Regions from separate parts of the Paenibacillus sp. JCM 18996 genome, predicted to be linked through region 2. Evidence: riboswitches for the same ligand, from Rfam matches in the RefSeq annotation. Region 2 holds a riboswitch; the other holds the start of a gene.
The links. A riboswitch is a leader RNA that binds a small molecule or an ion and turns the genes downstream of it on or off. The one in region 2 is predicted to bind cobalamin.
Positions count from the first base shown of each region.

Region 1 (16,368 bases), 290 kb from region 2:
TGGCTGCGTAAAGCGAAGAATCAGCTCCTTTGAAGAGCTTTTCCTTCCCTGTGTTGGCCTCGTATTGTTGAAGCCCCGCGGACAAGGTCACCGCTTGATACCCCAGTTCTTCATGGACAATCGCGCTCACTTCCCGCCGGATTCGCTCCACAACCGTGTAGGCTTCTTCAAAGCTGCAGTCCGCAAATATGATTGCAAATTCCTCACCGCCGTACCTTGCGGCAAAATCGTTGGGCCTCAGCTTATCGCGGATGACCGCCGCCACACGAACCAAGACGGAGTCTCCGGCACGGTGTCCGTACTCGTCATTGACCCTTTTGAAATTATCGATATCCAGGACGGCCAGCAGAATCGGAAACTTGTATTGCGCATTCTGTTCAATCAGGTTATCCAGATATTCATGGAATGTCATATGGTTATACAATTCGGTCAGGGTGTCCATCTTTGACAGCTTGTCCATCAGGATGTTGCGTACCATCAATTCCTGCTTGGTCACCAGCGTTTCTTGCAGCGAGTCGAAAACTTCCTTTCCCCTGTCCACTATCATCTTGGCCATATAAGCGCCGCCCACTAGAATGACGAGCACGCACCAGAAATCGTTGGCAGTCATATGGGCTTGCATAACAGGGTGTAGTAAATAAATAACCGCAAATGAAAGAACATTCAGCACGCAGCTGGCCAGCAAAAATTTTTTGTTCAAATAAAAGACGGAACCCAGCATCGGAATGCCGTACAGCGAAATGATGCCGTGCACTCCTGCATGCGCCAGAATCGTTATATTGGTCAGCGCCGCTCCCGTAAGGACAAAAAACATGGGCCGCGGACGCCTGGCACGGCGGTTAATCCACTCTGCGAGCAGCATCAACAGAAGATACAATGAGGCAGAGGCCTCCCACGCGATCCAGTGGCTGCCGGATTGCGGCGGGGAAGCCAACAGATAAACCATCTCGATCGAAAAAACCGTCCCGATAACAAACCAGTATGCTTTTAAAATCCTTGCATTCAACAGCTTTACGCTGTCAATGGAATCATGCTCCATGTATTCATCTCCCTAAAACCTGTCGCCATTGCATATTGCGATAACAAGCTGGTAAGGAACCCGAGGTTTTTATGTATTTTTACAAATTATTCCTTTTACTATTATCTTGCTATCTATCTTGCTTATGTTCAATCAATTGTCTTTACCCAAAATTTACGCCATCTAAACATTTGTTTTGAAATTTCTTCATTGAGCAAGCCAGCTGTAGAGAGGGATCACGAGTACGGACGTCACAATGGCGTTCATCGCCATGCAGAAGCCGCTGACGCTGCCCTGCAGCTCCGAGTCCTGCAGCACGCGCCCCGTGCCGATGCCATGGCATATCGTTCCAACAGCGGTGCCGATGGCGATATCCGACCGGATGCCGGCCAGCTTCAGCACTTCCGGCCCTACCATGCTGCCCAGCAGCCCCGCCAGCACGGTCACTACGGCGCCCAGCTCGGGCACTCCTCCCAGATTGCGCACAATCTCTATAGCCACCGGTGAGGTCACTGACCTGGGCAGCAGAGTCAGCAGCAGCTCCCTGGACCCGTGCAGCAGCCATACGAACAGCGCTGTCGTTGCCAGCGAAGAGACGCTGCCGGCTACAAGAGCAGCCATAATAGGAAGAAAATGCTCCTTGATTCTCGCTGCGTTCTTATACAGCGGTACGGCCAGGGCGACGGTGGCGGGTCCCAGAAAGAAGCTCAGCATCTGCCCGCCGATCTGATATTCCTGGTAAGGAATCCGGGCGGCCAGCAGCAAAAGCATGACTGCCCCCGAGGTGACAAACAGCGGATGAATCCACTTCCACTTCCGGCGCAGCGCGAGCGCAGCCGCATATGCGGTTAATGTCACAGCCACCCCGAAAGCCGGGGATTGAACCAACTCAGAGGGAATCGGGTTCATTGCGGCCATCCTCCTTTTTTTCGAGTGCTTTGGCTGCACTTCCCGTAATGAGCAGAAGCAGAAGGGTTCCTCCTACCAGGCAAACGACAAGCAGCTCCCACTGCGCTCGGAACAGCGGAAAAAAGACGATGGTCCCTACGATAAAAGGCGCGAAAAAAAGCATCAAATGCTTGAGCAAAAATTGTGCTGCGTCTTCCACCCATTCCAGTTTGAAAGTCTTGGTAAACAGCCCCAGCGTCAGCAGCAACAGCCCGATAACATTGGCCGGCAGAGGAATGCCCAAAACCGTCCGCAGCACGATGCCCGAAAAATAAAACAGTGTCAGAATAGCCAATCCGGTCATGATGTCCACTCCTGCCTGATTCAAATGATGTAGTTAATGGTCCGCTCCCATCTCTTTCGCATGGCACATAGCCATCAGAACGCTTTCCGTAAAGCGTGTCCAGCCGGATTATATGCACACTTTGAAACAAGGAAACGCCTTTATAAATGATCCAGCCATTGTATTCATCTGCGCAATAATATAGTAATGATGCCTTTGGGACGGATTAATCCTAGCAAATCTATTATATAACATGGAATAGGATAATAGGTGATAATTGTAAAATAAAAAAGATTACAAAAACCGCCAGGAAATATCCTGACGGTCGTTTGTAGTGCGGTAAAAGTTGTTGAAATTTCCGTTTTCTTGTTTCTTACTGGCGGCTATTTCACGGCCGCACGTTTCTGCCTTGCCCGCCTTGTGGCTTCCACCATGTTCCGCAGGGCGGCGGCGGTTTCCGCCATCCCCCGGGTTTTCAATCCGCAGTCGGGATTGATCCAAAAGAGGGACGGATCCAGCACCTGAAGCGCCCTGTCGATCATGGCCTCCATTTCTTCCACCGAAGGAACCCGCGGACTGTGAATGTCATATACTCCGAGGCCGATTCCCTGGTTGTACGTATGCTCCTCGAAGCTGTGGATCAACTCGCCGTGGCTGCGCGAGGTCTCGATGGAAATCACATCCGCGTCAAGCGCTCGGATCGAGTCAATGATGTCGTGGAATTCACAATAGCACATATGAGTATGAATTTGGGTTTCATCCTTGACTGTGGCAACCGCCAGACGGAAGGCGTTGACCGCCCAATCCAGATAGTGCTGCCATTCGCTCTTTTTCAGCGGCAGTCCTTCTCGCAGAGCCGGCTCGTCTACCTGGATCATGCCAACACCTGCGGCCTCGAGCGCTTCCACTTCTTTGCGTAACGCAAGTGCAATCTGATTGGCGGTTTGGCTTCTGGGAAGATCGTCCCGCACAAAAGACCAGTTCAGGATCGTAACGGGACCGGTCAGCATGCCCTTCACCGGTTTCAGGGTCAGCGACTGGGCAAACATGCTCTCCGCCACCGTCATCGGCTCCAGGAACTCCACGTCACCGTATATTACCGGAGGCTTCACACAGCGGGAACCGTAGGACTGCACCCAGCCATTGGTTGTAAAAGCAAAACCGCCCAGCTTTTCGCCGAAATATTCCACCATATCCGTGCGTTCAAATTCGCCGTGGACGAGCACGTCCAGTCCGATCTGTTCCTGCTGCTCGATCCAGATCTGTATTTGCTCATGCAGGAAAGCAGTGTATCCGGCGTCCGTCCATTCGCCTTTTCTCCACTTTTGGCGGGCGGCACGTACCTCCTTCGTCTGCGGAAAGCTCCCAATCGTTGTCGTCGGCAGAAACGGCAAATTCCATTTCCGGCGCTGGGCGTCCTGCCGTACCGCGAAGCTGCTGCTCCGTGCGCTGTGCAGCAGTGCGAACCGAGCCGTTTCTTCCCGCACGGTAGCCCTGTGCCTTGATGGATTGGCGTTCAACCGGCCCAGCACTTGTGCGCTTTCGGTTGCAAGGCGGTCTGCAAGTGCAGCATCCTGTGCGGCTCGGGACAGCTGCACGACTTCCTCCAGCTTTTCGTCGGCAAACGCCATGGCGGCGGTCAAATCCGCAGGCAGCTCCGCTTCCGACTTCGTGGTGACAGGCACATGGAGCAGAGAGCAGGAAGGCTGCAGAACAAGCCGCTCCGGCGCAACGGCTTCGGAGATTTGCTCCATAAGAAGCAGCTTCGCTGCGACATCCGAACGCCAAATGTTCCTGCCGTCGACCACTCCCGCACCCAACACTTTGTCCTGCGGAAATCCGGAGGTTTGCAGTGATTGGAGATTGCGTCCGCTGCCGTGGACAAAGTCCAGCCCGATTCCCTTAACAGGCAGAGCCAACAGCTCCTCGTAGAACTCCACATCGTCAAAATAAGTCTGCAGCATAATATTCAGACCGGGAACCGCTTGTCCTATTTTCGAATAAATGGCCTGGATCCACTTGAGTTCTTCCCGTTGCAGCGAAGTGACAAGAACCGGTTCGTCGATCTGCACCCAAGCCGCGCCTTCCCGGCTGAGCTCCTGCAGCACCTGTATGTACAAGGGCAGGAAATCCTCAATAATCTCCCCTATCCTGCCGGATTCGTATCCCTTCGAAAGCTTGATAAACGTGTACAGCCCTATCATCACCGGCTTGCCCTCAATTCCGAGCTCCTGTTTGGCTTCCCGGTAAGCGGCAAGAGGACGGTTTTCGCTGAGCTGAGGCTTAACTTCTTTCAGCTCCGGTACAATGTAGTGGTAATTCATATTGAACCACTTGGTCATTTCACAGGCGGCCGCAGTTTCGTTTCCTCTGGCCATGGCAAAGTACGTCTGCAGCGGCACCTTCCCGCCTTCATATCCGAACCGCTTCGGCACCACCCCGAACATCGAGGCCATATCCAGCATGCTGTCGTAAAAAGAAAAATCTCCCACGGGAATCCAGTCGATCCCTTTTTCCCGCTGCAGCCTCAGATGGCCCAGGCGGATTTGCTTCATCTCCTCCGTGAACGCCTGCTCCTCCAGACGCCCTGCCCAGAAAGCCTCCAGAGCCTTCTTCCACTCCCGGTTCGCTCCGATTCTCGGATAGCCCAAATTACCTGCTGTTATTCCCATAATGCCTACACCCTCCAGTTATTGAATTGTAATCAGTCCAAAATATTCCTCGCAAAGTGACTGAACCTTCGAAGCCTATGCCGACTATTGTGCGGGGAGCCCCGACGAAAAATAGCACGGATACAAAAAAAGCACGCAAAAAAGGCGTCTTCACCCAAAGAAAACAAAGGTCAAGACGCCACAAGTTCACCGTATGATCGGCGGCAGCCGTCTAACACCTCCCTATCTCCCGTAGGTAAAAGCAGTGTCGTCAAAACAGGCAGGTCTCCTGGCTAAAGAATCATCGCCTGCTGCCGCCTTCCCGATCGTTCCGATCAGTGGCTTCTTGCCGCAAGCTCCTCTGTACAGTGGCGGGACCGCGTCGGATTGCACCGAACTTCCCTATTAAGCTCCGGATGTACCGGAGCACCTGTTTCCACAAATATTCAACTGTTTCAGTTAAACTGTTCCTATCATAAAGCGTTTTGGCCAGATGTGCAACGATTATTTGGATCCGATAGTAACCAGCCTCAGTCCTTTTTTCTTAATTCCATTGATGATAGTAGGAAGCGCGGCTATAGTAGACGGACGATCGTGCATAACGATGATGCTGCCCGAGTGCACCTGCGACAGGACGTTGTCGGCTACTTTTGCGGGATCTGTGGTGGCCCAGTCTCTCGGATCCTCATTCCACAGCACCATGTTCATGTTATGTTCCTCGATGACCGCTTTCGTGTCGTTGTTGTAAGCGCCATAAGGCGGCCGAAATAATTGAATCGGCTTGCTGTCCAGCTTTTTAAGCTTGGAAAGCCCGAGCTCGAACTCGCTCTCCTGCTGCTTCAACGTGAGCTGCGTCATCTTGGGATGCGAATTGGAATGATAGCCGATCTCATGCCCGTCGTAGACCGCTTTGATAACGGAGTCAGGGTAAGCCGCGGCATTTTGTCCCAGCAAAAAGAAGGTGACCTTCGTGTCGTTGTCTTTCAATACCTTCAAGAGTTCGTTCGTATATTTCGTCGGCCCGTCGTCTATCGTAATCGCGACCGTACCATTATCCACCCCGTAAATAGGCTGCAGGCCCGACTGCCTGCTCTTGGCCCCGGCGGCCGGAACATTGGGCTCCTCCTTGGCCTTGCCGCTTTCAAAGTCTTTCGGAACGACCTCCGCGGACGGCTGTTCAGCTGCGACTGGAGTCGGTTGTTCAATTGGCTTCATGTTCGCCGAAGGCGTCATATCCGCGGACTGCGGCTGTTCAGCCTGCTTTGCGGGACCAGCATGGCTGATATCGGCCGAAAGGGAATCTTTTGCAGGGGAAGAGGGCTTGTTAGCAGATTGGCATCCGGTCAATGCAAAAGAGAAAGAAAGCGACAGCACCATCAAACGCTTAAAATTCGGTTTCATTAATTAGTCCCACCCACATATAAAGAATACTTTTTTTCGCAAAACTATCAATCCGTTCCTATCATAGCACGAATATGGCAGCGGCAGTTGGATTAATTTTCTGCTGTACAAAGTTTTTAACCAATGTAATGATACTTCAAGCAACGCTTAAAAAAATAAACAATTCAGAATTGGTAATTATTGTAATATACAATTGCTAATGCGCGAGTTGCCCCTAATGGCGGCCCATTGCTGCCCTTCTATCCGATTCGGCTTAGAGCCGCTTATGAGATAGGAGATTAGCTTGGCTGCGCTTGATTGACTGGCCTGTCGCGAGCATTGGACTGGTTGCGACGATGAAGCAATCCATCCCGCCGCAAAAGAAGCTGATCTCTAAGTGAATATATCCACTTAGAGATCAGCTTGTTGTTTGTTCCCTTTTCACACGGGAAACTTACACATTCACCTGCACCCTGACCGGATTGGGCTTGCCGAGGAACCTCCAGAACGAGCCGCCGAACAAGTCGGCAACATCTCGCTGGATCTCGGCTTCCGTAATCTTCCAGCCGGTGTCCATTACGTCGCTGTACTTGTCGTACAACACCTTGCCGATGATCGCGCGGGAGTGGTCCCACTTGTAGAGCAGCTGGTCGAGCACACGGCTGTCCGAGTGCTGCGGGGTTACACTCGCGCCCAGAAGCTCCAAGCGAAGCCTGGTCATTTCTTCGACAATGCTCGGGTTGTTCAGGAACCACCAGCAGCCGAAAACATGCAGGTTGCGGAACTTTCGCGCCGCTACCGTCAGTTCATGCTGGTCGTCGCGCGACAGAACCGTACACAGGAACTTGTTGTCCGGATTCAGGGCGCAGATGTTCTCGACCGCAGAAATGTCGGATTTGCCCACGCTGTCCCCGGCATCGCCCAAGGAGGGGTTGACACTCTTTTTCACGCCGATCATCATCGCAAACGGGATGCCCGCTTCACGCGCGACAGGCAGGATACACTCATCGATGATGCGGCCGCGGCTCGATTTTGCCGGATAAGCGAATGTCGGAGGCAGGGACACCGCCATATAAAGCGGGTTCATCTTGGCGATCCAATATTTCAGGAAGCTGCGGATGCCGCCAAACGTTTTTTCCGTCAGCTCCTGTTCCACTTCATATCCCCAATTTTTCAGCTTCGTCCATGCTGTTTCCCACTGGTTCAGCAAGGGGTCGATACGCAGCGCTGTATTGAAGCGGGAATCTGCAGAGCCCATGCGTTCCCATTGTTCATGCTCCGCGTCCACGAACGGGTCGTTCGTCATGCATACGTTGGCCACGTTGCTCAGAGAGAAAATAAGGTCGATGTACTCGCCTGTCGTCATCTTCTTGAAATAATCGCGGTACGCCTGCAGGTCGCGGCTTTCCACATCGAGCCCGAGCCGTCTCAGGACGGTTAGCACTCCTCGGCAGGCCTCGCTGTAAGGAGTATGCTCGATAAACAGCGTCTGCCAGATGAGGTCGGCCTGCTCCGTTTTGCTCATCGCCCAGAACTCGGTATAAGGCAGCTCCGGACGAAAGCGGAACATCTCGGCAACGAGATAATGGTAAGTAAGAAGCTCATCGATGCCCCACAGCAGAATGTCGCCGAAGGCTTCGGTAAACAAGTGCGTATGGATATCGGAAATCGGCGTATTTCGGATCGTTTGGTCCACAACCGCTTTAAGCTGCTCTTTCGTTTGAATCGCCATCGATTTTTCTCCTCCCCTATTCCTGTTTAGTTGGCCTGTTTGCCCAGCAGCTCGAGATGCCTGCCGATATGGGCTGCCAGCGACTGAGCGTAAGCGTCCTCCTGCTCGCTCAGCGTGCGGAAGAACTCCTCCTTGAACAGCGGCCGGCCCTGCCCGTCCTTTGCCTGCAGCAGAATGCCGTAGGTAATATGGATCAGCTGGCGGGCATTGTCTTCGTTCATATATTCGGGAAGCCCGGCGTCGCTAACTTCGTCCAAAGGTGCAATTTTGCTTAAATCGGTAGTGACGTGGTAGTAAGCTGCCGCTTCTTCAAAATGTTCAAGCGCGTATTGGTGCATTCTGCGGTACAGGGATGGGTTGACCTTCGCTGCGGTGCGCACGGCTTCCAGCCAGTTGGTTCCGGCCGTTTTTACATGGAAGCGTCCTTTAGTGTACTTGGCGATGATTGGGAACACGCTGAATTTATCGCTTCCGGAGTGGATGCTTAGCTTGTAGCCGAAATGGTCGGCAATCTGCGCGTGCACGATCAATTCTTTCTCGAATTGGGCAATGTCGCCTATGTAGTCGATCCCTTTCTGGAACTCTCCGCAGAAGCGGGGAGCCATGCTAAAGATCGCCAGGCCACGGTCATACAGCTCTTGGGCCACGAAGAAATGGGACTCCGGCGCCGTCGCAGTGGCCGTCTCGTCAATGGAGATTTCGAAATCGACTTCACGGGATGCGTTCTTGATGTAGTTGTTATGGATATGCTCCATATAATCGATCGCTGCGGAATAAATGAGCACGTTCTTGATTAGCGTTTCCCGGCTGAAGCTGATAACGGTGTCCGCAACCTGGAAAGTTTGATTCAGATACCGGGACTCATAATGATTGCGCAGCTCCTCCGGCAGCTTGGCGTATTTCTCTTCCTGCTCGGCTGCGGAGGCACCTTCCACCGAGTTGTCGATCTTCTCGGAGCAGTCGAGCGTCAGCATCGTAAAGCCCAGCTCCAGCGCCATCTCGATGTCCTGCTCCACTTTCAGATGGTCGCCGTCTGCGCCGAAGCCGTCCTTGAAGCCCTCCTGGAACACGGCGAAGCACGCGGCGTCCACGACCTGCTTATAGTCGCGTCCGGTCAGGTTCAGCTCGCGGATGCTTTGCTGTGCCAGGATCGGATAGACGGCGCGTCCGCGAATCGTCTGGATATGGCCGGGAGACGCGATCCCCAGACGGTCGCCCAATCCGAAGGTGGCCACCTGGGTTCCAAAGGCGCGCGGCACCGTGTAATCCAGATATTTGTTCAGGATCAGGCGGTTTTCGTGGGTAAGCGGGCACTTCTTGCCCCCCTCTTCCTCGGTTCCCTGCAGCTCGTTATACAACGGGCCTTCACCCACGGCGAGAACATACTTCGTTTGGTTTATTTTGATCATCACCAGCTTGGTGGAGCCGGATTCGGTGATTGACCGCGGGTACACTTTTACCTCTTCGCCAGCGGAAAATACGTCTTCGCCCTGCCTCAACGCTTGGGCCACACTCGCAACAGCACTCATGCATTCATCCTCCTCGGTTTTCTTTATCGTAATGCAAAACAGGACGGCTTTCACCGCGATTTTTGCTAAGATCGTGTTTGAGTATGCAATTCTTGCTGAACATGAAAGCGATTTCTATTATGCAAAAGAAAACCGCTGTTTTCCAGGGGCCGGTAGGCTTTGACAACATCTCTCATTTCGTTTCGGGCGCGCTTCAAAAAGCTGACAAACCATGCTCCCCAAACATACCGCAAGCTTTATCGCCCGCTGTCGGCTGGAAAATCGGAAATGAAATCATCCTTTCCAATAAATTTATCCCAACACGCGGTTCTCCCGGAGTGCGTCGCGGTGGTGCATGACGGACCCACACTTACGCACAATAAATACTTTATCCATAGCCGCCAAAAATCATAATTTACTATCAAACAACAAAAAACGACAGCCCCCGGAGAAATCCCGAGGGCTTGCGTCTTGTTACGCGTTTACAAAAGGCGAGCTGTATCCGCTGATGCCGCTTAATATCCGCTCCGACTGTTCCTCGTCCATCGAGCCGAGCCGCTCGACTGCGTCGACGATTTTGGGGAACAGCCGGACGTCCCCTGCGCTGGCGAAGCCGGCTATTCCCGGGAACGACAGGACGAAATGGACGCAGGCGTCGATCACCTGCTGGTGGTCAAAAGGCTCGTACCAGGTCGCATACGTCCTTTGCTGATTCTCAGCCCATGGCCCCTTGGCAATTGCCTTGATCACTCTCACAGCCGTGTTCTGCCTGCCCGCTTCCTCCACCAGCCGGTCAAAGGCTTCACGGTATTCGGGCAGCGAATACATATGATAGTTCAACGGCAGCAGCACGGTGTCGAAAGGAAACCGGTCCAGTGCCTCCAGGTGGGTGGCGGGAGCAAGATGGCCGTGCCCAGTAATGCCGATCGCTTTGGCGATCCCTTCTTCTTTTGCCTCTATTGCCGCCTGCAGCGCTCCATCCTTGCCGGTGCATTTATCCAGCTCGTCCAACGTACCGACAGCATGCAGCTGGATCAGGTCAAGACGATCCGTCTGCAGACGCTCAAGAGAACGGTAAATTTCCTCCTTGGCCTTCTCCTTGGTGCGCTCCCCGGTTTTGGTGGCGAGAAAAATATCGTTCCGGATCTTCGGCATCCAAGGACCCATTCTTAACTCGGCGTCGCCATAGCTTGCTGCGGTATCGAAATGATTAACCCCATGCTCCAGCGCATACGCAATGGATGCGTCTGCCTCCTCCTGTGTCACATCCCCCAAGCTGGCTGCCCCGAACATGACAACAGAGCTTTGGTAATTCAGTCTCCCAAGTTCCCTTTTCAACATCGTATTTGCCTCCTTTTGATTAAGTACTTCCTGTCAGCAATTCATCTGCGGCGATTCCGGATTCAACTCCATAAATTCAATCCGGTTTCCATCGGGATCTTTCACCCAGCATTGGTAATTCTTGTCTTTCCCCTGCTTCGGCTCGACATCCAAAGTAACGCTGTGCTCCTTCATATGCTCTGCAATCTCCTGAATGCTGTCCACTTCCAGACACAAATGGTTATACCCGATCTGCCGTTCAACCGGCAAAGGCTTGTTCTTTCCGCCGTAGAACAGCTCGATAAACTGCCGCTCGGCCACTTTGATGTAGACGATCCAGGGCTCGTCCTTGTCGTCACGAAGCTCGAAAGCTTTGGAAAAACCGAGAATATCACAGTAAAAATGCAGCGACGACTCTATATCCTCCACGTTTAAAGCGATATGTCCGATCCCTTTAATCACATCGAAGAACCTCCTTAGTTTTAATGGGAAATAGTATGGCATCACATGATCTAATGAAGGCTTACCCTTCCAGTTTACATGTAATCGGATTCATTTTCCACTATTCTCCATTCTTTAAAATAAGGGATTACTTAAGTTTACGTTACTAGGGAACAACATTTTCAGTAATTAACAGCCACTTCCACTCCAGAGTTATGGGCTTTATCTTGCAAAGCAGCTGTGCCCTGTCTGGCGGTTAAAACTTGCCGCAGCAGGGCGCTTTTCGTTGTGTTGCCGCCATTGATGCTTCCACAGTTTTTGCGCCGATTCGGCACGAACTCCCACGGTCACTTATTTTTCTACTCCTTCCTTCTCTAGTTTAGTTGCTATTCCCGACAGTAATGGTTTACTATGAAAGTAGTGCAAAGGTTTACATCAAGTTATTTGTTACATAGCAGCTTACTCTTTGAAAGCGCATTAATGCCGGAAGTGGAAGAATCAAACAATGGAGAGGAGCATACAAGCCCATGTCTACTGCAAGAAGCGAACAAGCTGTTGTCCCTGACAATTATATGCCCAAGCAGCCTGCAACAATTGAATGCTCTGTAGAAAAAACTTTAAATGTAATCGGCGGCAAATGGTCCTTTCTTGTGCTTAGAGAGCTATTCTGCGGCACCAAACGATTCGGCGAGCTCAACCGGAGCATCAAAGGAATCAATCCGAAATCCCTTACGGACACGCTGCGCCATTTGGAGGAGCAGGGAGTACTGGAACGGACCGCTTTTCCTACCGTACCCGTGACGGTCGAATATTCGTTGACGCCCAAAGGCGAGGACCTGCACCAGATTCTTAAAGAGATGAAGCTTTGGTCCGCCAAATGGACCTGATAACAGCTCTCCCACCCCAAAGTGATGTGACCCCTGTCAAGTAGACAGCTATTAAAAAGAACTTTTAAGCAGCCTGAGTCTTGTATTCATAAGGACTCAGGTTGTTTAATTTTTTCTGGAAACGTTCATTGTTATAAAAATGGATATAACGTTGAACAGCGTGCTTTACTTGTTCAACCGAATGAAAGGAATAAAGATCAAAGCACTCTGACTTAAAATGACTGAAAAAGTTCTCCATACATGCATTGTCCCAACAGTTTCCTTTTCGGGACATGCTACCTTTCATATGGTATCGTTTAAGCAAGTTGTTAAATTGACGAGACGTGTACTGGAAGCCTTGGTCGCTATGCAGGAGGATCCCTTTCACATTCCGTTTTCTCTTTGCCTTCCTGATCGTGTCAAACACCAGCTTTAAATCGTTTCTGCGACTGATGTGGTAGGCTACAATCTCATTGTTGTACAGGTCTTTAATCGCAGACAAATAAAGTTTCTGTCCATTGAAAATTAGATAAGTAATATCGGTTACCCACTTCTCATTTAGATTAGAGGCTGTAAATTCCCGGTTAAGGTGGTTGTCCGAGATAACGTAAGCCTCTTTCTTGCCGTAGTAAGGTCTTTTCTTTCGAATGACTGCCTTTATCCCTAGCTCTCGCATGAGCCTTTGCACACGCTTATGGTTGAGGTGCAGCCCATGTTTCCGCATAAGCCAGACCTTTACACGACGGTATCCATAAATCCCTTTCAATTGTCCATGGCATTCTAACATTTTCCCTTTAATTGCCTCGTCTTCCCGTTGTTTTTGGGACACAAATGTCTGTCGTTTTTTCCATCTATAGAAACCACTTCTGGACACTTGGGCCAGCTCACATAGCAAGATGACATCGTAACCCTTGCTGGCTAATTCCTGGATAATGGCAAACTTTTTACCGCTTTGTACAGCATCCATGCCTCCTTTCACATTTTTAAGAGCTTTTTTAGCAGTTCATTCTCCGCTTCAAGACGTTTCAGCTTCACCTCCGGATCTTCGGGTCGTGTTCTCGGTCTGCCTTTTCCAGGGCCATTTGCTTTTCCCCGTTTTTCCTCAAGCCCCTTTATGCCCTCTGCCTCAAAATTCTTCACCCACCGACGAACAAGGGAAGGGTCAATCGCTAATTCCCTCGCTACGGTCTTATAGCCCATTCCTTCTTTAAGATAAAGGTCTACTGCCTTTTTCTTGAATGCAACATCGTATGTTCTCGCTATTTCGCCCATAGAAAAAATCCCCTCCACAATAGACATAGTAAATGGCTTTCTTTTTTCTGTCTACTATGAGGGGATCGTATCAAAGGGTGGGGGGTTCTGTTTTCAAATACAACGCTTATACCAGATGCCTCGTTCGGCCAGCTATCCACCAATTAACTGCCAAATCATATATTATCAAAGGCTCACCGGAAGTTTACCGAACATTTTGCCTAGTTCATCGGAAAGTTCCTTGCGCTCCACAAGTTCTTCGATACGTTGGTCATGAACTGTTCCCAAAAGAAGGAATGACCGGATTTCTTTGTGCGTGCCTCTCGTTTTCCGTCCCAGATGATTTTTGCACAGGTTGACTGCAATTCGCATTAGCCATGCTTTTTCCTGCAGAACTCCAGTTCTGGCCCGCTGCAATGCCTTGATAAGTACTTCCTGACAAATATCCTCGGCATCGGACTTATCCTGATCCTCGATGATCCGCAGCATATTATAATTTACATTCGGGTCGTATCTACCTGGTTGGAACTTCGGACCGCTGGAACAAGGAACCAATCCTTGGGAAGCTCGGTCAAAGGGAGGTACCCATGAGCGCAACCCGACAACAGACCCAAATAATCAACCCCCTCGCACGCCGCACTTGAACTATATGTTGAAATGGATACGGTTACGCATCAAGTAACAGGAAAAGCTTCATCTAATCAGCTTTCTTAGAGGTATGGACAGGATTTAACGGGATTTTCTGCCTTTAATTCGGCATGTTGACCATGCAGGAGACATTTTCTACAACATTAACGGGAGGTTTTCCAGCAAAAGGAGTCTTCAGAGCTCATCCGGGAAAGATTAACCGGAGTTTTTCCAGTTCGCTAATGCCGGGCGCTTTGTGCTCAAGTGGGTGCCGTACTATGTCGCACGAACGCAACCGGGGACAAATTAGTCGGAGTTTTGCCACTTCGATCTTATCCGGCGCTTTGCGCTAGAGTGGGTGCCATACTATGCCGCACGAGCGCTGCCGCGTCAGATTAGCCCGAGTTTTGCCACGCCGATCATATCCGGTGCTTTGCACAAAAGCGGGTGCCTTGCCCATACCGTGCAGATGGCTGCAGAGTAACCAAGCATCACGTGTGATCCATTAGTTCAACTCCCTTTCGACCACTTTAAATAAGCTCGCCCACTTCAAAATACCCCAAGCTAGACCTTAAACCGATACCCGGCTCCCCAAATGGTCTCTATGTATTCGGAGTTGGAGGGGTCCAGCTCGATCTTTTCCCGCAGCTTGCGGATATGCACGGTCACCGTAGGGATCTCCCCCAGGGAATCGAGCCCCCACACTCTCTCGAACAGCTGCTCCTTGCTGAACACCCGGTTCGGGTTCACGGCCAGAAAAGCCAGCAGCTCAAATTCCCTGTTCGTCAGATTGACTTCCCTGCCGCGCACAAACACTCTATGGGAGTCCAAATCAACAACCAGCCCGCGGATCCGGACCTCCTGATTTTTATGCTGTTTGCTGCCCATCAGACGCTCATACCGGGAAAGATGCGCCTTCACCCTCGCCACCAGCTCGCCCAAACTGAAAGGCTTCGTAATATAATCGTCCGCCCCGAGCCCGAGGCCTCGGATTTTATCGATATCGTCCTTACGAGCCGAAACCATAAGAATCGGAATATCCCGCTGCTCGCGGATTTGCCTGCAGATCTCAAACCCGTCCACTTTGGGCAGCATCAAATCGAGAATAATCAAGTCATACTCGCCCGACAGCCCTTTTGCCAGCCCTTGTTGCCCGCTTCCCTCAATATCCGCCTGGTACCCGTGCATCACAAGATAATCCCGTTCCAGCTCGGCGATGCTGACTTCGTCTTCTATGATCAATATTTTATTCATGCGATTTCACCAGCTTTATCCGCCCTTTTTCTTAGCGTAAAAGTGACCGTCGTCCCCATCCCCAAAGCGCTCTCCGCCCAGATCTTCCCGCCGTGCCCTTCAATAATCTGCTCGGCGATCGCGAGTCCCAGCCCGGTGCCTCCCGTCTCCGTATTACGCGATAGCTCCGCCCTGTAGAACCTGTCAAAAATGGACGACAGCGCTTCGGGATGAATCCCCTGCCCGTTATCTGCAACTGAGATACTGACCACGGATTCCGTTTCCTTGGCGTCTATACTGATTTCGGGTTCGGCCTTATCCATAAATTTAACGCTGTTGTTGATAATATTCAAGATGACGCGCTTTAGCTTTTCCCTGTCCGCCGTAACCAAGCAGCCTTGGACTGCCGAAATGCCGGTATGCAGCCGGACACCCTTTTTCTCCAGGTCAAAGGAAAGTTCGTCGATGCAGTCCTGCAGATAAGCGCCGATATCGACACTCTCGAAATTAAACGGAAGATGCTTCAGGTCCAGCTTGGAATAGAGAAAAAGCTCGTCGATCATGTGGTCCATACTGTCCGCCTTTGCGTAAATCGTCCTGACGTACTTGTCCATTTTATCCGGCGTGTCCGCGACTCCGTCCTGGATTCCTTCCACATACCCCTTAATTGCCGTGATCGGCGTTTTCAAATCGTGGGAGATGTTGGAGATCAGTTCCTTGCGGTTTTCCTCAAACCTGAGCTGCCGCTCGATAGACACCTTAAGCTGATGTCTCATCTCTTCAAAAGCGTTGCTGAGCTGGCCGATTTCGTCACGGGACGCGGATTCGACGCTAAAATCTAGATTGCCTTCTTTGATTTCCTCCGCTGCCTTTTTCAATCTGTTCAGCGGCCTGATAATGCTCCTAGACACCAGGTAGGTGAGCACCGAGTTGGTGACGACCAGAATGACCAGCAGAGAGAAGAACAGCAGCGGAAAAAACCTTCTGGCAAAGTTCGTCAGCGGATTCGTCTCGCCCACCATGTATAAATCGCCCGGGCTTTTGTCGGAATAATGCATTTCATAATGCTCGAACGAATAAAATTTACCGCCGATCCGTTTGGTGTATCCG
Region 1 is NZ_AP043884.1:1,983,213-1,999,580, forward strand. It holds gene ACZ5N7_RS09850 (GGDEF domain-containing protein) at 1-1,039, opposite strand, end outside; gene ACZ5N7_RS09855 (LrgB family protein) at 1,226-1,927, opposite strand; gene ACZ5N7_RS09860 (CidA/LrgA family protein) at 1,908-2,270, opposite strand; gene metE (5-methyltetrahydropteroyltriglutamate--homocysteine S-methyltransferase) at 2,633-4,921, opposite strand; cobalamin riboswitch at 5,163-5,349, opposite strand; gene ACZ5N7_RS09870 (polysaccharide deacetylase family protein) at 5,405-6,301, opposite strand; gene ACZ5N7_RS09875 (glucuronate isomerase) at 6,735-8,012, opposite strand; gene ACZ5N7_RS09880 (tagaturonate epimerase family protein) at 8,039-9,541, opposite strand; gene ACZ5N7_RS09885 (hypothetical protein) at 9,634-9,879, shown strand; gene ACZ5N7_RS09890 (aldo/keto reductase) at 9,995-10,861, opposite strand; gene ACZ5N7_RS09895 (VOC family protein) at 10,895-11,302, opposite strand; gene ACZ5N7_RS09900 (winged helix-turn-helix transcriptional regulator) at 11,809-12,168, shown strand; gene ACZ5N7_RS09905 (IS3 family transposase) at 12,233-13,114, opposite strand; gene ACZ5N7_RS09910 (transposase) at 13,123-13,419, opposite strand; gene ACZ5N7_RS09915 (RNA polymerase sigma factor) at 13,585-13,887, opposite strand; gene ACZ5N7_RS09920 (response regulator transcription factor) at 14,590-15,279, opposite strand; gene ACZ5N7_RS09925 (sensor histidine kinase) at 15,276-16,368, opposite strand, start outside.
Region 1: linked by a shared signal. The riboswitch ahead of metE (5-methyltetrahydropteroyltriglutamate--homocysteine S-methyltransferase) and the one ahead of ACZ5N7_RS11270 (ribonucleoside-diphosphate reductase subunit alpha) in region 2 are both predicted to bind cobalamin.

Region 2 (16,368 bases):
GAGCATGTAGTAGACGATAATCGGAACCGTAGTAACGATAATGACAATCCCGGTCACCACAGAAAAGAGGCGCGAGACATAATCCGTAGCCGCGTTGATGCCCTTGTTCAAGTAATCGGACATTTTGGAGGGGACGTCAAGCCCGTTCTTGGCGATATAAGCGGAAACAAACCGGTTCGTCTGCACGATTTCCAGCTGTGTGTTAAAGCCTTCTATCATTTGCGGAATATTTTTAATAAAAGCCTGGACTTGCGTCTGCAGCATGGGTCCGAACACGATAGAAAACACAGTCCAGATACCGCCCACCACAAAATAAATCAGCAGGATCGCGTACGACCTCTTCAGATTTTTCCCGGCAAGGTAGTTGACAAGCGGCCTCAGCAGATAAAAAAAGAACCCTGACAGCATGAGAGGAACGAGCAGTACTTTGATCATCATGACGAAGGGTTGCAGCAGAAAACTGATCTTGGTGGTCAAATAAACCATCAGCAGGAACAAAATAATGCCGTAGCTTATTCTGTAGTATTTGCCTTGGGGCATAAGCGATCAACTCCCTAGGGCTCAATAATATATATGTATGGATTGTTACTAACCTTTTTGTATTGTGGATGAAACACCTTACAAACATACATTTAACATTAATGCGGTCCGGAGCGCGGCAACAAAAAAACGGCACCCCATCAAAGGAGCGCCGCCAGTACGGTTTTTAACCTCTAATTCGCGGTCGCTCATCCTTGAATGGCTTCGATAGAGGTTTTCTTACAAATTAAAAAAGCGGACGGAATAATTTATTTTTACCGGATTGGTTTCAATATCGTAAATTCCGGTTAATGTTACTGTATAAGAGTCATTATCCTTGAGAGCGGGCAGATTCTGCGGACGAAAGATGATGCAGTACGGCACGCCGTACCCGTCGTTATTGACGTTAAAGTAGTTGCCGTTCTGGCTGACGGTGCTGTCCTGCGAGCTTAGGGACCAGACCCTTTTGTCGGAATCCCGTGTGATCTGCACCTGAACATTGGAGGCCACCGGCTTCTTGTATTTCTTCGGGTTAAGCGAGATCGACCAAGGATCCTCCGAGGCAAAATGCTGCAAAGGGAAGAATCCTTTATTCGGCCAAGCGATATAATCGAAATCAACCGTCTCGGCACGGCTCTTGTCAAAAACCTGCATAGCGGAATAATAGCTCGGATAATTGCTGTATGTTCCCGCGGAGAAGCCGAATCCAACGTTCTTCAACTGCGGATTCAGAATCCAGCGGCGGTGGCCGACGCGGTCGATATTGGACTGGTCTTCATCCTTCATATACATCTTGACGGTGTCCTCCGCTTTTGCTCCGCCAAAGGCGATGTTGCTGCTGGATGTGGACTTGTAGCCGATTTTATAGAAAGCGTCGTTCATTCCGGCTGGCTTCGAAGGAGTGTGCGACAGCCTGCCAAAAGCGGATAATAACACCGCGCCGTATTGGGCTTGTTCGTTCAGCGAGCTGTCCTGCTGAAGGTCAGCGGGCAATCCGGCCAGGTAACGCATATAGTTCGCCATCTTCACACCGTCGTTGACAAAGTCGGGATTGATCACTCCCGGAGAGGCCGATGAAACCGAAGGCTCGGTGATAAAGGTTCCTCCCGTGTTAGTGGGGGCGAACTCCATGCTCTTCTGCCTGATTTCTTCTTTCGTTCTGCCTTCCAGAATCTCATCTTTCGAAATATATACGGATCGGCTGTCGTTGTTCCAGCCTACATACATGCCTAAGGATTCGCTCACAAATCGCAGTGGGACCATCGTGCTGGAATTAATCAGCTGGGCTTCCTGCTCCAGACTGACATTGCCGCCGCCTACCATGGCCAGCTTGGAGCCGATCTGCAGTTTCACCTGCTTGCCGTTCCTGGTTCCGGTGACGGTGCGCGTTGAGTCGTTCCAGTCCACCTTGGCACCTAGCGCTTCGAATAAAGCGCGAAAGGGAACCATGGTAGATCCGTTCACAATAACAGGCTTCTGGTCAAAATACTGCTCTTCTCCGTTGAGAAACACGGTGATCGGTTTCAGGGCGGGGGCTGCAGAAGCTTTGTTCACGGGGAGCAAGGGGGGACAAGAGGCTGCGAAAATCAGCAGGGCCGCAACAGAGGATATTACTTTTTTATTCAACAACAACGCTCCTAAACTATTTTATTTTGTTATTCCATATTATGCTATTCCACACAAAGGATTCGTATCCTTCTTTCTTTTTGTGGGGGACGTGAGAAAATTTTTGGACAGAATGATTATAACGATTCTTTCACTTGAGGCGGTACCCCGCAATATGAGTTAATATAAGCAAGCCGGCCGGCCCAGTTCAAGGAAAGGAGCTGATCTGTAAAATGATTTCATACGTTGAGGTGGTGGCTGCTTAAAGGCAGCCTAAGTCGGGGGTCTTCGGATCCCCGATCTATAAATCATTGAATTGCCTCGTGAATGTGTAGTATACTGGAAAAGTAATGGAAAATAAATCCGGGTGAAAGGAGTGTTTTACAATGCAAATTGTTACCGCACAAAACTTCAATGAGGTGCTTAATCTTTAACTGAATAGCATTTGTAAAACCCACCGGAACCTGTTTATACATAGTAGAACGCGCAGGCACGATGTGGATTCGTGTTTTTTTTGCTGCTTTATGGCGGCTGCCGGGTCCGTGCGTGAACTGAGAGTGCTTTTACAAGTGGCTACGAGGTACTAAGATGAAAGCGCCCAAGGAATCGTTAGAACTAGAGAATGCCCAAACGAGCCTTAGGAGGTTTTCATCCATGAGTTATAAGAATGGGAAAGATATTCTCCCTCCGAATTTGCTGAAGCAGCTTCAGAACTACATCCAGGGAGAGATTATCTATGTACCCAAGAAAGAGCAGAAACGCGCAGGCTGGGGCGAGAATAACGGGACGCGCGTTTTGATCGAACGAAGAAATAAAGAGATTTATCGATTATACAGCAATGGGGCCAGTGTACGTGAGCTTATGCAGCATTTCCATCTGTCCGAGGACAGCATCCGCAAAATCATAGTGAAGACGAGAACCAGCGAGAAAGTGGCGCAGGAAATCGGGAGATAAAACAGTGACCATCGTCGCTGTTTTTTCTTTGATAAAAGCTATGTTAAACTTTGTTGTTGGTTCATTGAACGGGCAGAATAGCTATAATCGTTTATTAAAGTTTGAAATACATACGGTTACTCATCAAGTAACAGGAAAAGCTGACTCTAATCTGATTTCATAGATGTACATATCAGATTTAACTGGAATTTGTCCATATGATTCGGCACGTTGACCATGCAGGAGACATTTTCCGCAACATTAACTGGAGCTTTTTCCAGCAAAAGGATCCTAAAGAGCACATCCGGGCAAGATTAGCAGGATCTTTTCCTTTTCTTCATTGAGTCAGCCAGGCGTTTCTAAGCATCTTCGAATATTGCGCGAAGCTGGCTTAGTCAGGATTAGCAAGGAGTCACAGAAGCACATTTACCATCTGCATGCAGAGCCGCTAGCAGAAATTGATCATTGGCTAGAGTGGTCGTTCTATGGACTTTCCAAGAGGTGGAATGGCAAAGATGGCATGAGCAGTATGTTGAAGCAGTGAAACAGATACAAAACTAGTAACGGTGAAACAGGATCAGAAAAGTTTTTATCAGAAATTCTTAATAAAGACTTATTCCTGACCTATGCTCCTAATATGAAGATTACCACTGGGGTTATCAAAAGATAAGAATGGATCACGGGCATCCTGCAGTACCACCGAATGATGGTAAATAACTTGATGCCCGCATGCCCAGGTGCGGGGTGGAAGTACACCGGCCGCCTTTGATTATGCGATGTTATTTCACCGATCGTCTACAACAGGAAGCCTTCTGACACGGGAACGACTTTCCCTCCGACACGGACGTCAATGCCCTCCGCCGATTCCTCGGCTTGCAGCTCAAGCAGCGAGGGCCGGTTGATTTCGTACCCCTGCTCCACTTTCAGCCGGATATGATGCTGGCCGAGGAGGGTCGGATGGCTCGCAAATGGCAGCTCATTCTGCGGAGTGAATATACGGACGTCGTACCCGCCGTCCCGCTTTTTATCCGACAGAATAAAAGTCGTCTCCGAGCGCACGGCGAATTAAAGGTCGTCCCAGTCCAGGTTGGAGGATTTGCTGTAGTTGGTTACCTTTTGCTCGAAAAAATCGGTCTTGATCCCGTTCATGTTGCTGAAGCTTTCCACCCACCGCATCGGATGCTCCACCACCTCAGGATAGAGCACTTCAAGCCCGAGCTTGCGCAGACGTTCATTGGACAAATATTTGATGTACAGGTCGATGATTTCATTGCTTAGCCCATTGATCGCGTTGCGGGTAATATACTGCCCCCATTCGATTTCGTGCTCGACCGCGGTTTTCATCATCCCCCGCAAATCCTCGATCAGATCATCGGTGAACAGCTCGGGGTTCTCCTTGCGGATCTCCCGGAATATGTTTTGGAAGAGTGCCAGATGGGTAAGTTCGTCCCGCTGGATATACTTGATTTCTGACACGGTGCCGAGCATTTTGCCCTGACGGCCCAAGGCGTAGAAGAAGGAGAAGCCGCTGTAGAAATACACGCCTTCCAATATGTAGTTCGCCATGATCGTGCGGATCAGGTTGGAAACGGAAGAATCCTCAATGAACCGCTCGTACAGATCGGTGATGAAACGGTTGCGCTTCAACAGATGCCGGTCGTTGCGCCATTCGTTGTATATCCTGTCGCGCATCTCCGCAGAGCAGACACTGTCGAGAATGTAGGAGTAGCTTTGGCTGTGTACCGCCTCTTGGAACGTCTGCACCGTCAAGCACAAATTTACTTCCGGAGCGGTGATGAATTCGTTGATATTCGGCAGGTTCGCGGTCTGCAGGGAGTCCAGAAAGATGAGAAACGAGATGATTTTATCATAGCTTTGGCGTTCCTCCTCCGACAGCAGCCTGTAATCCTTGGCGTCCTGCGCCAGCGGGATTTCCTCTGGAATCCAGAAGTTGTTCATCATCGTGCGGTACATTTTGGTGGCCCATTCGTATTTCACATTGTTAAGCTCGATCAAATTCGTCGTATTCCCGCCGATCATCCGGCGTTTGCCCCAATCCCGGTCGCCGTCCTCATTAAAAAGCTTCTTTTTCTGCAGTTCCATGTATTGATCATTCCTTCCTTGTGTAAAATAGCAGGCTGTTATCCGATTAGCTGAGCGTAATTTTTAACACGTGAAGTCGCGGGAGCAACCGAGCGCAGCGCCGGCGGCCCGCCCTCAGTGTGGCTATGCCGAGCAGCTGACGCAGTCTTCGACTTCAAGACTTTTGTTCCGGCAGTAGTACACGGTCTTCAAGCCGTTTTCCCACGCCGACATGTACAGCTCCAGAAATTCCTTGGCGGTGATTTCCGGCGTAATGTACAGGTTGAACGACTGCGACTGGTCGATATGCTTCTGCCGCTTGCCGGCCGCAAGGATGCTCCACTGCTGGTCGATGCGGTGCGCCTCCTTGTAGTACCACGTGGTGTCTTCGTTCAAATTCGGCGCCGTCTGCGGAATGACCGCATTTTTCTTTTCTTCCACAAAGAATTTGTTGAAGATGGGGTCGATCCCCGCCGTGGAACCCGCAATCAGCGAAGTAGAGGCAGTAGGGGCGATGGCAAACATCCAGGCGTTGCGCACGCCGTGCCTTGCGACCTGTTCCTTCAGCTCCAGCCACTCGGGACTGTCGTAGCCTCTGCGCTCGAAGAACGCCCCCGTCTGCCATTCGCTGCCTTCGAACTCGGGATATGCGCCTTTTTCCCCGGCTATTTCCATAGAAGCTTGAATCGCGCAGTAGGCGATCCATTCGTATGTTTCATCCGCATGCTCCAGATGCTGCCCAGATTCCCACAGGATCCTGTGCGTAGCCAGCATTTGATGATAGCCGCTCGTTCCGAGGCCGACAGCCCGGTATTTTTTATTCGTAATTTCCGCCTGCGGGATCGGGTAATAATTGAGATCGATGACATTGTCCATCATCCGCATCTGAATGCGTACGACCCGCGCTATATCCTCTTTGGTCAAGGTCCGCCCGAGATTTGTCGAGGAGAGATTGCATACGACGTAATCGCCGCTTTTTATCTTGGTCGTAATGATTCCGTCCTCGTGCACGCTTTGGATCAACTCGGTGGGGCTCATGTTCTGGCAAATTTCCGTGCACAGGTTGGAGCAGTAGATCATGCCCGCGTGCTTGTTCGGATTGTCCCGGTTGACGGTGTCGCGGAAGAACAGGAACGGCGAACCCGTCTCAAAAGCCGAGGACATAATCTTCTTCATGATGTCGATGGCGGGAATTTCGTCTTTTGACAGGGAAGGGTCTTCCACGCATTCTTCGTACCGGCGTTCGAACTCGTCCCCCCAGCTGTCCTCGATGGAATAGCCTTTCACGCTGCGCGCCTCATGCGGGTCGAACAGGTGCCAAACGCCGCGCTCGCGCACTTTACGCATAAACAGATCCGGTATGCACACGCCGGGGAAAATATCGTGCGCTTTCATCCGGTCGTCGCCGTTGTTCGTTTTCAGATTCAGGAAATCCATAATGTCCTTGTGCCACACATCGAGGTAAACGGCAGCAGCGCCTGAACGAACCCCAAGCTGATCTACGGCCAGGGCCGTGTTGTTGTAGTTTTTGATCCACGGGACGACACCGCCGGCGACATTTTTGTAGCCCCGGATGCTGGAGCCTCTGCTGCGCACTTTGCCCACGTAAATGCCCATCCCGCCTCCATGCTTGGACACCTGCGCGAAGCTCTGGTCTACATGGTAGATGCCCCAGAGATTGTCCGGCACGGTATCGATAAAGCACGAAGACAGCTGGTGGTGCGGCTTGCGGGCGTTGGACAGCGTAGGTGTCGCCACGGTCATTTCCAGCCGGCTCATTACGTCATAGAACTGCTTGGCCCAGCGGACCGGCTCCCGTTCCATCATCGCCAAATGCATGGCCGCCCCCATGAACAGTTCCTGCGGAAGCTCCATAATCTCCTTGTTCGCTCCCTTGATCAAGTATCGGTCGCCGAGCGTCTTCACACCGATGTAATTGAACAGGCAATCCCGCTCCGGCCGGATGTAATCTCCAAGCTCCCGGATTTGCTCTTCGGTGTAATGCTTCAGAATATACGTCCCGTAAAGATTGGTCCCCGTGAGTCGGACGATCAGCTCATAAAAGTCACCATAGCCAAAATGCTCGTACCCCCTGTTCACCCCCGCTTCCTTGTACAGGTCGTAAACATATAGCTTCGCGGCCACAAACTGCCAGTCCGGCGTTTCCATGCTCGTCTTCTCCGCGGCGACCTGAATCAGCAGCCGTTGGATTTCCTTGGTCGTAATCCCGTTGCGGAATAAAGGCAAAAGCGCGGTTTCAAGCTCCAGCGGATCGCAGTCCGGATAGCCTTCACAGGCGAAATCAATCACCTTCTTCATCTTGGAAAAAATCAGTTCTTCCGCTTGCCCGTTGCGTTTTACGATTTCCACAGCCAACACTCCCTTATGTAAAATGAAAAATCCAGCGGCCCCCGGCTTTAGCGCGACTCACCCTGCCTTAACGCTAAAAAAGCGTCCCCCGGAAGGAACGCCAATAAGTTCAACGCGAGCATAACGCTTGCGATGAACACCTGCCTATTCTCCGTAGGTTTAATCGGTGCTGTCAGAAAAGGCAGGTCTCCTGGCTTCAGAGTACAGCGCCCAAGCAAGCCTTCCCGACGCAAACGATAGCGGTCAGTGGCATGTCTTACCCGGGCTTCTCTGTTACAGTGGCGGGACCGCACCGGCTTTCAACCGGTTTCCCTATTAAACCAACCATATTCTACCAATCCTCTAAAATATGGCAGGTACCTTTTCCCACAATATGTAGTTGGTTTATCCAAAGATACATCAATATATAGGAGGTTGTCAATCTTTTTGCCTGAGGTTTTTCACATTCGGTATCTTGTGGTAAGTTAATAGAGAAATCGATTTTCCTATGAAGGACACACTCATACATAGGGCTACACCAAGTGATACCAGCAGCACCCTGCGTTGGGAATACACTCCGGCATCTGATACTATAAAAAATAAAAGGGAGGAATAAATTCATGCCAAAAAAACTGTTCACTTTGGAAGAAGCCAATTCCTTACTGCCTTTACTGAACAAGGAATTGGAGTCGTTGCGGCAGTTAAAGCAGGAGTTTGAATCCAAGTACTATGAACTGCATAATATAAAGGATTTTCATAAACAAATGGGACCGACCGAGCAGGATCCCTATTTCCGAATGGAGTGCGAGCTGGAGTTTCTGCAGATTGAAGTGAAAATGCACAGCGAGTACATTTATGAGAAAGGCGCGGAGTTAAAAGATATCGAGCATGGCTTGGTGGATTTTCCGGCGATGCTGGACGGACGCGAGGTACTGCTTTGCTGGAAGCATGGGGAAGAAAGCATTTCGCATTATCACGAAAGATACGAGGGATTTCAATTCCGCAAGCCGCTGAAGCACGTCGACAAGGAATAGAAGAGAGCCCCTTTCTCTCGTAAATGGAGAGGGGCGATGTCGTTTCTAGGAGCTTGACTGCTTACTTGCTGCTAGCGCGGTCAGTAGCGGGCCGGTCCGTGAAAGCATTCTGTCTGCACTCTCCGTGCTTTGGTCCGGCCGGGTCCTCCCACTGCAACGACCATTTGCGGATTTCTTCAATGACAGGCTCTAGAGCGAGGCCTTTCTCAGTCAGCATATATTCCACTCGAACAGGTACTTCGGGATACATTTTGCGGTCAATGAACCCTAGAGCTTCAAGCTCTTTGAGCCGTTCGGACAGAATTTTGCCGCTGATCTGCAGCGAATTCTCAATTTCGGAAAAACGAAGCGGGCCCCGGAGCAATTTATGAATTACGATAATAACCCATCTCTTGCTGAGCAATTCCATGGCGTTAACGATTGGACAATATTCATTGCTGGTCATAACACTTCACCCCATAAAGGTAAATGCAGAATAGTTTTCTTCTTTTCTTCATTATACACGATGCACAAAAAAATTACTTGACAATTTTAAATGCATATTGTAAATTAACTTACATAAAGTAACCTAATATAATTTGATTATTATGTTTCAAAAAGGAACATCTCAGAGGAGCGTGTACGAGTGGCAACTGTATTAATGATTACTGCAAACCCGAAACCGGCAGGAGCGTCTTTTTCCCTCACCGTGGCGGAGGAGTTCAAGAAGACTTACAAGCAGCAGAACCCTGCGGACGAGATCGTTGAGTTGGATGTGTACCATATGGATCTTCCGCTCTATGACGAGGATGTGTTCAGCGGGTTCGGCAAATTGACGGCACAAACTCCGTTTGGCGAGCTGACTGCGGCGGAGCAGCAAAAAATCGGGCGTTTGAACGAAATCGTCGATCAGTTCGTGGCGGCGGATAAATATATATTCGTGACTCCATTCTGGAATTTCGGCCTGCCTCCGATGATGAAAGCGTACATCGATGCCGTCTCGGTTGTAGGCAAAACCTTCAAATACACTGAGAACGGCTCTGTCGGCCTGTTGGCGGGCAAACCTGCCGTCCATATCCAGGCGCGCGGGGGCTTTTACAGCGAAGGTCCCGCAGCAGCGGCAGAGCATGGCGATTCTTACCTGCAAACCGTGTTCGCGTTCTACGGCCTGGAAGCTCAGCCTTCCATTATCATTGAGGGCGTTGCCGTACTGAGAGACCAAGTGGATTCGTTAAAGGAAAGTGCCATCATGAAAGCAAGAGAAGCAGCGCTGGCGTTCTGATAGGAGCGTAAGAAATAAAGTGCGGAGCCCCGGCCTGTCGGGCTCTGCACTTTTTTGTGTCAGAACGTGATCTGCAGTTGTAGAGAGAGTTCTCCGGGTGGTCCCCTTAAAGCAGTCGGAATAACTGCGAAGCATCAATCGCTTAATGGGGCGTCTTTCCAAGCCTGTGGATGGTTGTCGCTCAAAAGCTCAGTCGCCGCGGCATTGGCTCTGACCTGCTGCGGATCCTTGCACCCCGGAATGACTGTGGTCACCGCGGGATGCTTCAAGCACCAGGCAAGCGCCCATTTGGCCATATCCATGCCTTCGGGCACCTCTGTGCGGCGAATGTCCTCGGCTTCCCGCAATCTCCGCTCGGTTTCTTCCCGCTGTCTGTTGCTGCGGACGTCATTATCCGGAAATATGGTGCCCGGCTTATATTTTCCGGTTAAATAACCGCTTGCCAGAGGGACTCTTGCCAGGACTCCCAGATCCTGCTCCATGCACGAAGGGAACACTTCCGCTTCCGGCTGGCGGTCCATACGGTTATACACGACCTGAATCGCTTTGGCGTTTACGGCATTCGCCCTTTGCGTTTGATATATGTTGTCATTTGCGCCGATGGAAATGCCCAGATGGCGGATTTTGCCCGCCTGCACCTGTTTATCCAGCGCTGTCCACAATTCGTCGTTGTCAAAAGCGTCATCCGGTCCAGAGTGGAACTGGTACAGATCGACTAAGTCCGTACGGAGCGCTTTCAGCGAAGCCTCCAGCTGGCCGATGACTTCCTCTGCCGACCAATGGCCTGTCCGGTCCTGGTAGCCGTGGAAACGGTGGCCGAACTTGGTGGCGACGACCCAATCCTCGCGTTTTCGGCGCTGCAAAAAATCACCGATGAAACCTTCGGAAATATGGTCCCCGTAGCACTCCGCCGTATCGATAAGATTGATTCCGAGCTCCTGCGCGGTATCCAGGATTTCATCCACTTCGGACTGCATATAGTCGCGGCCCCATTCGCCGCCGTACTGCCAGGTACCCACTCCTACGACCGACACCTTGATGCCTGTACTGCCGAGCCTGCGGTATTTCATGAACGCCACTCTCCCCATGATAGAATCCATCTCATCTATGTTACCGCCTTGGCAGACGGGTTGTCAAAAAATAGGAACAGGCGAAGGAGCTCACGAGAGTTTGTTTGACTTTTCACGTTGTTTTAATGTTCGTGCAGTATCCTTGCGTTATACTGTTTAAAAAATATCGGGGAGGAACCTCGGAATGAAGAAGTGGGCAAAGGAGTGGCTTCCCAGCATCGCCATAGCCATTATCGTCTCGTTTACGTTTAACACTTATGTGGCACAGGGAATGAAGGTGATGTCCGGCTCCATGGAGCCGACCATAGCGGTGAACGACCGCCTGTTTGTAGAGAAAGTGGAACCTGCGTCGCAGTACGCTTTTGGGGATATCGTAGTGTTCTATCCGCCGGTGCCGGGGCAAGAAACGGAGCATTACGTCAAGAGATTGATCGGACTGCCGGGCGATACCATTGAAGTGAAGAACGGTACCCTTTACCGCAACGGAGCCGCTGTTCAGGAGCCCTATATGAAGGATAAAATCAACTACAGCTACGGGCCAGTCACTGTGCCGGAGAATCAATATTTCTTCCTGGGCGACAACCGCAATGACAGCCTGGATTCGCATCTGTGGAAGGACAAGGACGGCAACCCGGTTCCTTTCGTCGACAAAAGCCGTGTAATCGGGAAAGTCATGTTCCGCTATTACCCGCTGCCCGCGTTGGGCGGACTGAAATAGGAATAAATTAGTCATTGCAAAATGGACCGACGCGTGTTATATTATTTTTTGTCTCTAAGAGACACTATCAGGATAACGGGACGTAGCTCAGCTTGGTAGAGCACCTGGTTTGGGACCAGGGGGTCGCATGTTCGAATCGTGTCGTCCCGACCATCCGTTATTGCGGGTGTAGTTCAATGGTAGAACTTCAGCCTTCCAAGCTGGTAGCGTGGGTTCGATTCCCATCACCCGCTCCATACATACGCAATAGCCGAAACTCTTGTGCAGCAAGGGTTTTTTTTGTTGTTTATAAAGCCTTGTGTTCGGCCTGATAAAAGCCTATCATCATCCGCTTTTGGGGACAGGTTGGGGGACGAAAGTTTTTGCATTTTTTCTCGAGCCAGATCAACCGGTGACGGCGCATAATTTGATCCATAAGGGGCACAAGTTAAACCACCGTTTCACAAAAGGAGTGCATCATGACCGTCTTCCGCATCCTGCATTATCTCTGTAGCAAATGGTCGATGGGACTGAATCAATTCTCACGATCAAGCAGCACCCCCTTCGTTGTTACTTTAAACGAAATGTTGTTTCTCTCGGTGGACTAAAAATGTAAAATCTCTCGCCTGGTTGAATAGTGAGTGTTGATTCAGTGTCCAGTCTACGATGGATATAGAATAAATCATTTCTGGCCATGGCTAATTTGAGAATCCATCTCGACAAACATAGAAACGATGTGTTAACTGACTTGGCTGGCCGTTCCGGCCGAAAGAAATAGAGCGTCATTTTGAAGAATTGATCATAAGACGGCGATCTTGATGCGGAAAAAGTTATGTACAGAAGGCTGGCCGCTCCCTTCTTTGCGAGGCAATGGTGAAAGGGTTGTGTGCTGGCCCGTGGCATGCTGGATTGCTTTGATTAACAGGAAAATATGCTGACATTTGCTCAGTTTGATTGCCTTCCTATCCATATCCATGGAAAATCTCCCGTTAATTCACCCCATTCCGGCCAAATATTAGAATAACCGCTGATTTTGATGGAACTTTTCCAGTTAAATGCATCTCTAACCAAATCAGAGTCAAATTAAATGGAGAATTCCCTTTAATTTTTCCCATCCCGCGATTCTCCCGGCGCGTTGCCACACTGCACGGCAAGTGCTCAGACCGTAAAGCAGGGGAAAATCCGCTGAAGCTGAATCGATCCAACACAACTATAACGCAGGGGGCGCAAAGGTGATCTTCTGGATTGGAATAGAGGGGATTTGCCAAAAACAAGATCTCCCAGCGGATGAGTTAAACCAACATTTATCCACAGCCACCGAAAATCGTAATTTCCAATACAAGAATAAAGGAGCAGTGTTTTCGCTGCCCCCTTACAAAGAAACTATTAATTTCTTTGTAACAACGTATATCCACTGACATTTGACGTTTTTTTCTGGAATACCACTTTAAAACCAATATCATGGTCTAATAAGCAGTTTAAGGCATTGATGAGCAATCCATTGGGTACCAACTTAGACCTGCAGGGTTTAGCACTGCCAATAACACGAGCAGCAATAATCCTGCGTGCAGAACCGGGAACCAGAGGGTTTCTTGTCCAACTGATCAATACTAAATCAGGCTGATGAACAGCTTTGACATGAGCCATTCCGATCACCTCTTTCTATTTAGATTCTCTATATAAAATGCAAAGCAGATTTATAGTGTGCTAAACAAAAGCGGAATAATGAAACCGGTACTACAATTGGGATCGGCTCAATCTCCGCTGTACCCACAAGTTGATAATATAAATTGATACTATTATAATAATACTTAGTTTCTTAAAGAAAGTTTTGTAAGAATGTGCTTTAACATTGTTACATATTTTCCCTGTCTTAGAACATACTACAGGGGCCATAACACATTTGGAGGGGATACAGGTATGAACGCGAAATACAAGCCATTATTTGAAGAGATTGCCCTAAGAAGCGGTATTCAACTGAAAAATAGAATTGTTATGGCGCCGATGACCAACTGGTCATCCCATGAGGACGGCACGGTATCGGATGCTGAGGTCAACTACTACGTTCGCCGCTCGAGCGGTGCAGGTATGGTAATAACCGCATGTACATACGTCACTCGCAACGGTAAAGGTTTTGCCGGCGAATTCGGCGCTGATACCGATGATATGATTACAAGCCTGCGGCGCCTTGCCTCCGCGATTAAGGGGCAAGGAGCGAAGGCTCTTCTGCAAATTTTCCACGGTGGACGCATGTGTCCGCCACAGCTGGTTCCCGGTGGCGATGTCGTCAGTGCAAGCGATGTTCCTTCGGATCAGAACGGAAACGTCGTACCGAGACCGTTGACGGACGCGGAGATTGAAGCGATCGTTCGCGATTTCGGCGAGACGACGCGGCGGGCTATTGAAGCGGGCTTCGACGGTGTTGAAATTCACGGTGCCAATGGCTACTTGCTCCAGCAATTTTTCTCCCCGCATACGAACCGCCGAAACGACCGCTGGGGTGGGGACCTGAATAAGCGCCTGACGTTCCCGCTCGCTGTTGTGGATGAAGTGAAACGAGTCGTGGCGGCTCATGCGAATAAGCCGTTTGTGGTCGGGTATCGCTTCTCACCGGAGGAACCGGAAGAGAAAGGCATCACGATGGACGATACACTAAAGCTGGTTGATGTGCTCGCAGACAAGCAGCTGGATTACCTCCATGTCTCGTTAATGGACTTCCAGTCCAAGCCTAGAGTCGGGGCGGACGACAGCAAGTCGAGACTGGAATGGATTGTCGACACAGTCGCCAATCGGACGCTTGTGATCGGCGTCGGTTCGATTCATACGCCCGACGAGGCTTTACAGGCGCTGCAGACCGGTTCCGCTTTAGTTGCGCTGGGCCGCGAGCTGATCATGGAACCGGATTGGGTCGCTAAGGTTGCGGAAGGCCAGGAAGCCGGCATCGTGACGACGCTGAGTAAGCAAGATCAGCAGCGTCTAGTGATCCCGGACCCTCTCTGGCACGCGATTATGCGTGCGCCAGGTTGGTTTCCGGTAGTGGAGGGGGCGCACAAGTGAACATCGGTTTTATTGGTCTAGGCACTATGGGCAAGCCGATGGCGGGCCGATCTTGGTGTTGCTGCAAGGCTTGAGGACTCGCTGCGCTTGCCGCTTCCGTCCACCGCTTCCCTCAAGCAGGTGTTTCAGACGGCGTGCAACACCGGACTTAGCGAAGAAGATATGAGCTCTGTCTCCAAATGTTATGAGCAATGGGCAAATTTGTAAGTCGTTTATATTGCAAGCAACGCAAAACGGGGCCGCGCAGCGATGCGGGTCCCGTTTTGCGTTGCTTGGCAGCGCATGGACTCACGGTGAGAATGCTGAGCATCCCTCGGAGGGGGCTCAGTATATAACTTTTTTTAAGTTATCTCTTTTGCTGAGATAGTTGGAGAAGAGGTAAATCGCTGCGTAGATTGGAAATCAATAAATGTAATGCCAATGCTCAGGAACGTACTGTATTAAAGGGCAAAATGGCGGGGGGAAGGAACAAATTTTGTAGGGATAATACCGGAGCCTTAGCTGTTTCCAATGAAACCGAGCCATGTAGAGGAAAGCAAACATGATTAAAATACCTATTTTATGTAAATTATAAAGGTTATCTAACATTTAAAGGATGAAGTTTAAATGCATATCATTCTCAATGTATTATTCATATTAGCTGCTTGGAGGTGGGGGGATTGGAGGAACTGGAGAAAGTATTATCCCACTATTCTTTATCTTTTAATCGGCGATCTATTATATAATTTTCTATGTTATAATTATCCGCTTTGGAAGTTCAATGCTGTATCATTTGACAAGTTTATTTATTCAAATCATACCTTAATAACACTAGGAATTGATTTTATTAATTTTCCGGCTATTGTTTTGATGTATCTTGGAAATTACCCCAACGGGAAAATAAAGCCATTATTATATATTTTTGCATGGGTCTTATTTAACACAACGATTGAATTCACGAGCTTAACCACCATAAAAGGTATAGCACATTATAATGGTTGGGATATATGGTGGTCCATTTTATTGAACATTATTTTTTTTGTGATGCTGCGGGTGCATTATCTTCGTCCATTACTGGCATGGGTTATTTCTTTTGGAATTATTATATTATTTTGGTTATACTTTGGTTTGCCAATCCAGAATATGAAATGAAAATAAAAAGAAAGCTAGCTCCCGGCTGACTGACAACCGGGAGCTAGCTTTTTGAATACATAGATTAATGGGTCTGGTCATTCGGTTTGTAGTAGGGAGGGACCATCAGCCAGCCTTTCTTTTTCATTAAGTCTTTAAATGTTAACCCAAACGTCATTTTTACGGCTTGATACTTTGCAAACATCGCAGCGACATCCGGACGGACGGATTCGGTCATCCCCCGAGCGGCTGACATCATACCCACAACAAGGTTATAGGAGATAAGATTAGCCACCTCTTTGTCAGTCAAACGAGCGCCATCAGGGATGCTGCGGTAATCGCCGACCGGTTTTTGAGGAGTGGAGTCCGGCAGCGGCACACCTTCCATCCGCAGGAAATCAGTTAACTCAAGCACCATCGGCTTGTGTACATTATTGATGATATCTTCCAATTTATCCCTGAGGTCCTCATCTTGCACAATATTATATGAAATTTGGTCAGCCCGCAAAGTCTGTTCAGTGCCCGTCAGATAAAACCAAAGATTCATCACTTCTCCCACGTGCAGGGGAGGTTTCTCGCCATCGATAAACGGGCGAAACGCATCCTTGATTATCTCAAAAAAATTCATCCTTGCTCACCATCCCGACATTT
Region 2 is NZ_AP043884.1:2,276,529-2,292,896, reverse strand. It holds gene ACZ5N7_RS11305 (AI-2E family transporter) at 1-540, opposite strand, end outside; gene ACZ5N7_RS11300 (stalk domain-containing protein) at 760-2,145, opposite strand; gene ACZ5N7_RS11295 (CD3324 family protein) at 2,779-3,078, shown strand; gene ACZ5N7_RS11290 (hypothetical protein) at 3,083-3,241, shown strand; gene ACZ5N7_RS11285 (ArsR/SmtB family transcription factor) at 3,398-3,601, shown strand; partial or broken gene ACZ5N7_RS11280 (PhzF family phenazine biosynthesis protein) at 3,985-4,110, opposite strand; gene ACZ5N7_RS11275 (ribonucleotide-diphosphate reductase subunit beta) at 4,123-5,160, opposite strand; gene ACZ5N7_RS11270 (ribonucleoside-diphosphate reductase subunit alpha) at 5,284-7,509, opposite strand; cobalamin riboswitch at 7,673-7,888, opposite strand; gene ACZ5N7_RS11265 (DUF2203 domain-containing protein) at 8,109-8,522, shown strand; gene ACZ5N7_RS11260 (winged helix-turn-helix transcriptional regulator) at 8,584-8,967, opposite strand; gene ACZ5N7_RS11255 (FMN-dependent NADH-azoreductase) at 9,148-9,783, shown strand; gene ACZ5N7_RS11250 (aldo/keto reductase) at 9,918-10,853, opposite strand; gene lepB (signal peptidase I) at 11,038-11,571, shown strand; tRNA gene ACZ5N7_RS11240 (tRNA-Pro) at 11,648-11,724, shown strand; tRNA gene ACZ5N7_RS11235 (tRNA-Gly) at 11,734-11,807, shown strand; gene ACZ5N7_RS11230 (hypothetical protein) at 12,937-13,197, opposite strand; gene ACZ5N7_RS11225 (NADH-dependent flavin oxidoreductase) at 13,471-14,607, shown strand; gene ACZ5N7_RS11220 (CBO0543 family protein) at 15,214-15,738, shown strand; gene ACZ5N7_RS11215 (DUF3231 family protein) at 15,803-16,345, opposite strand.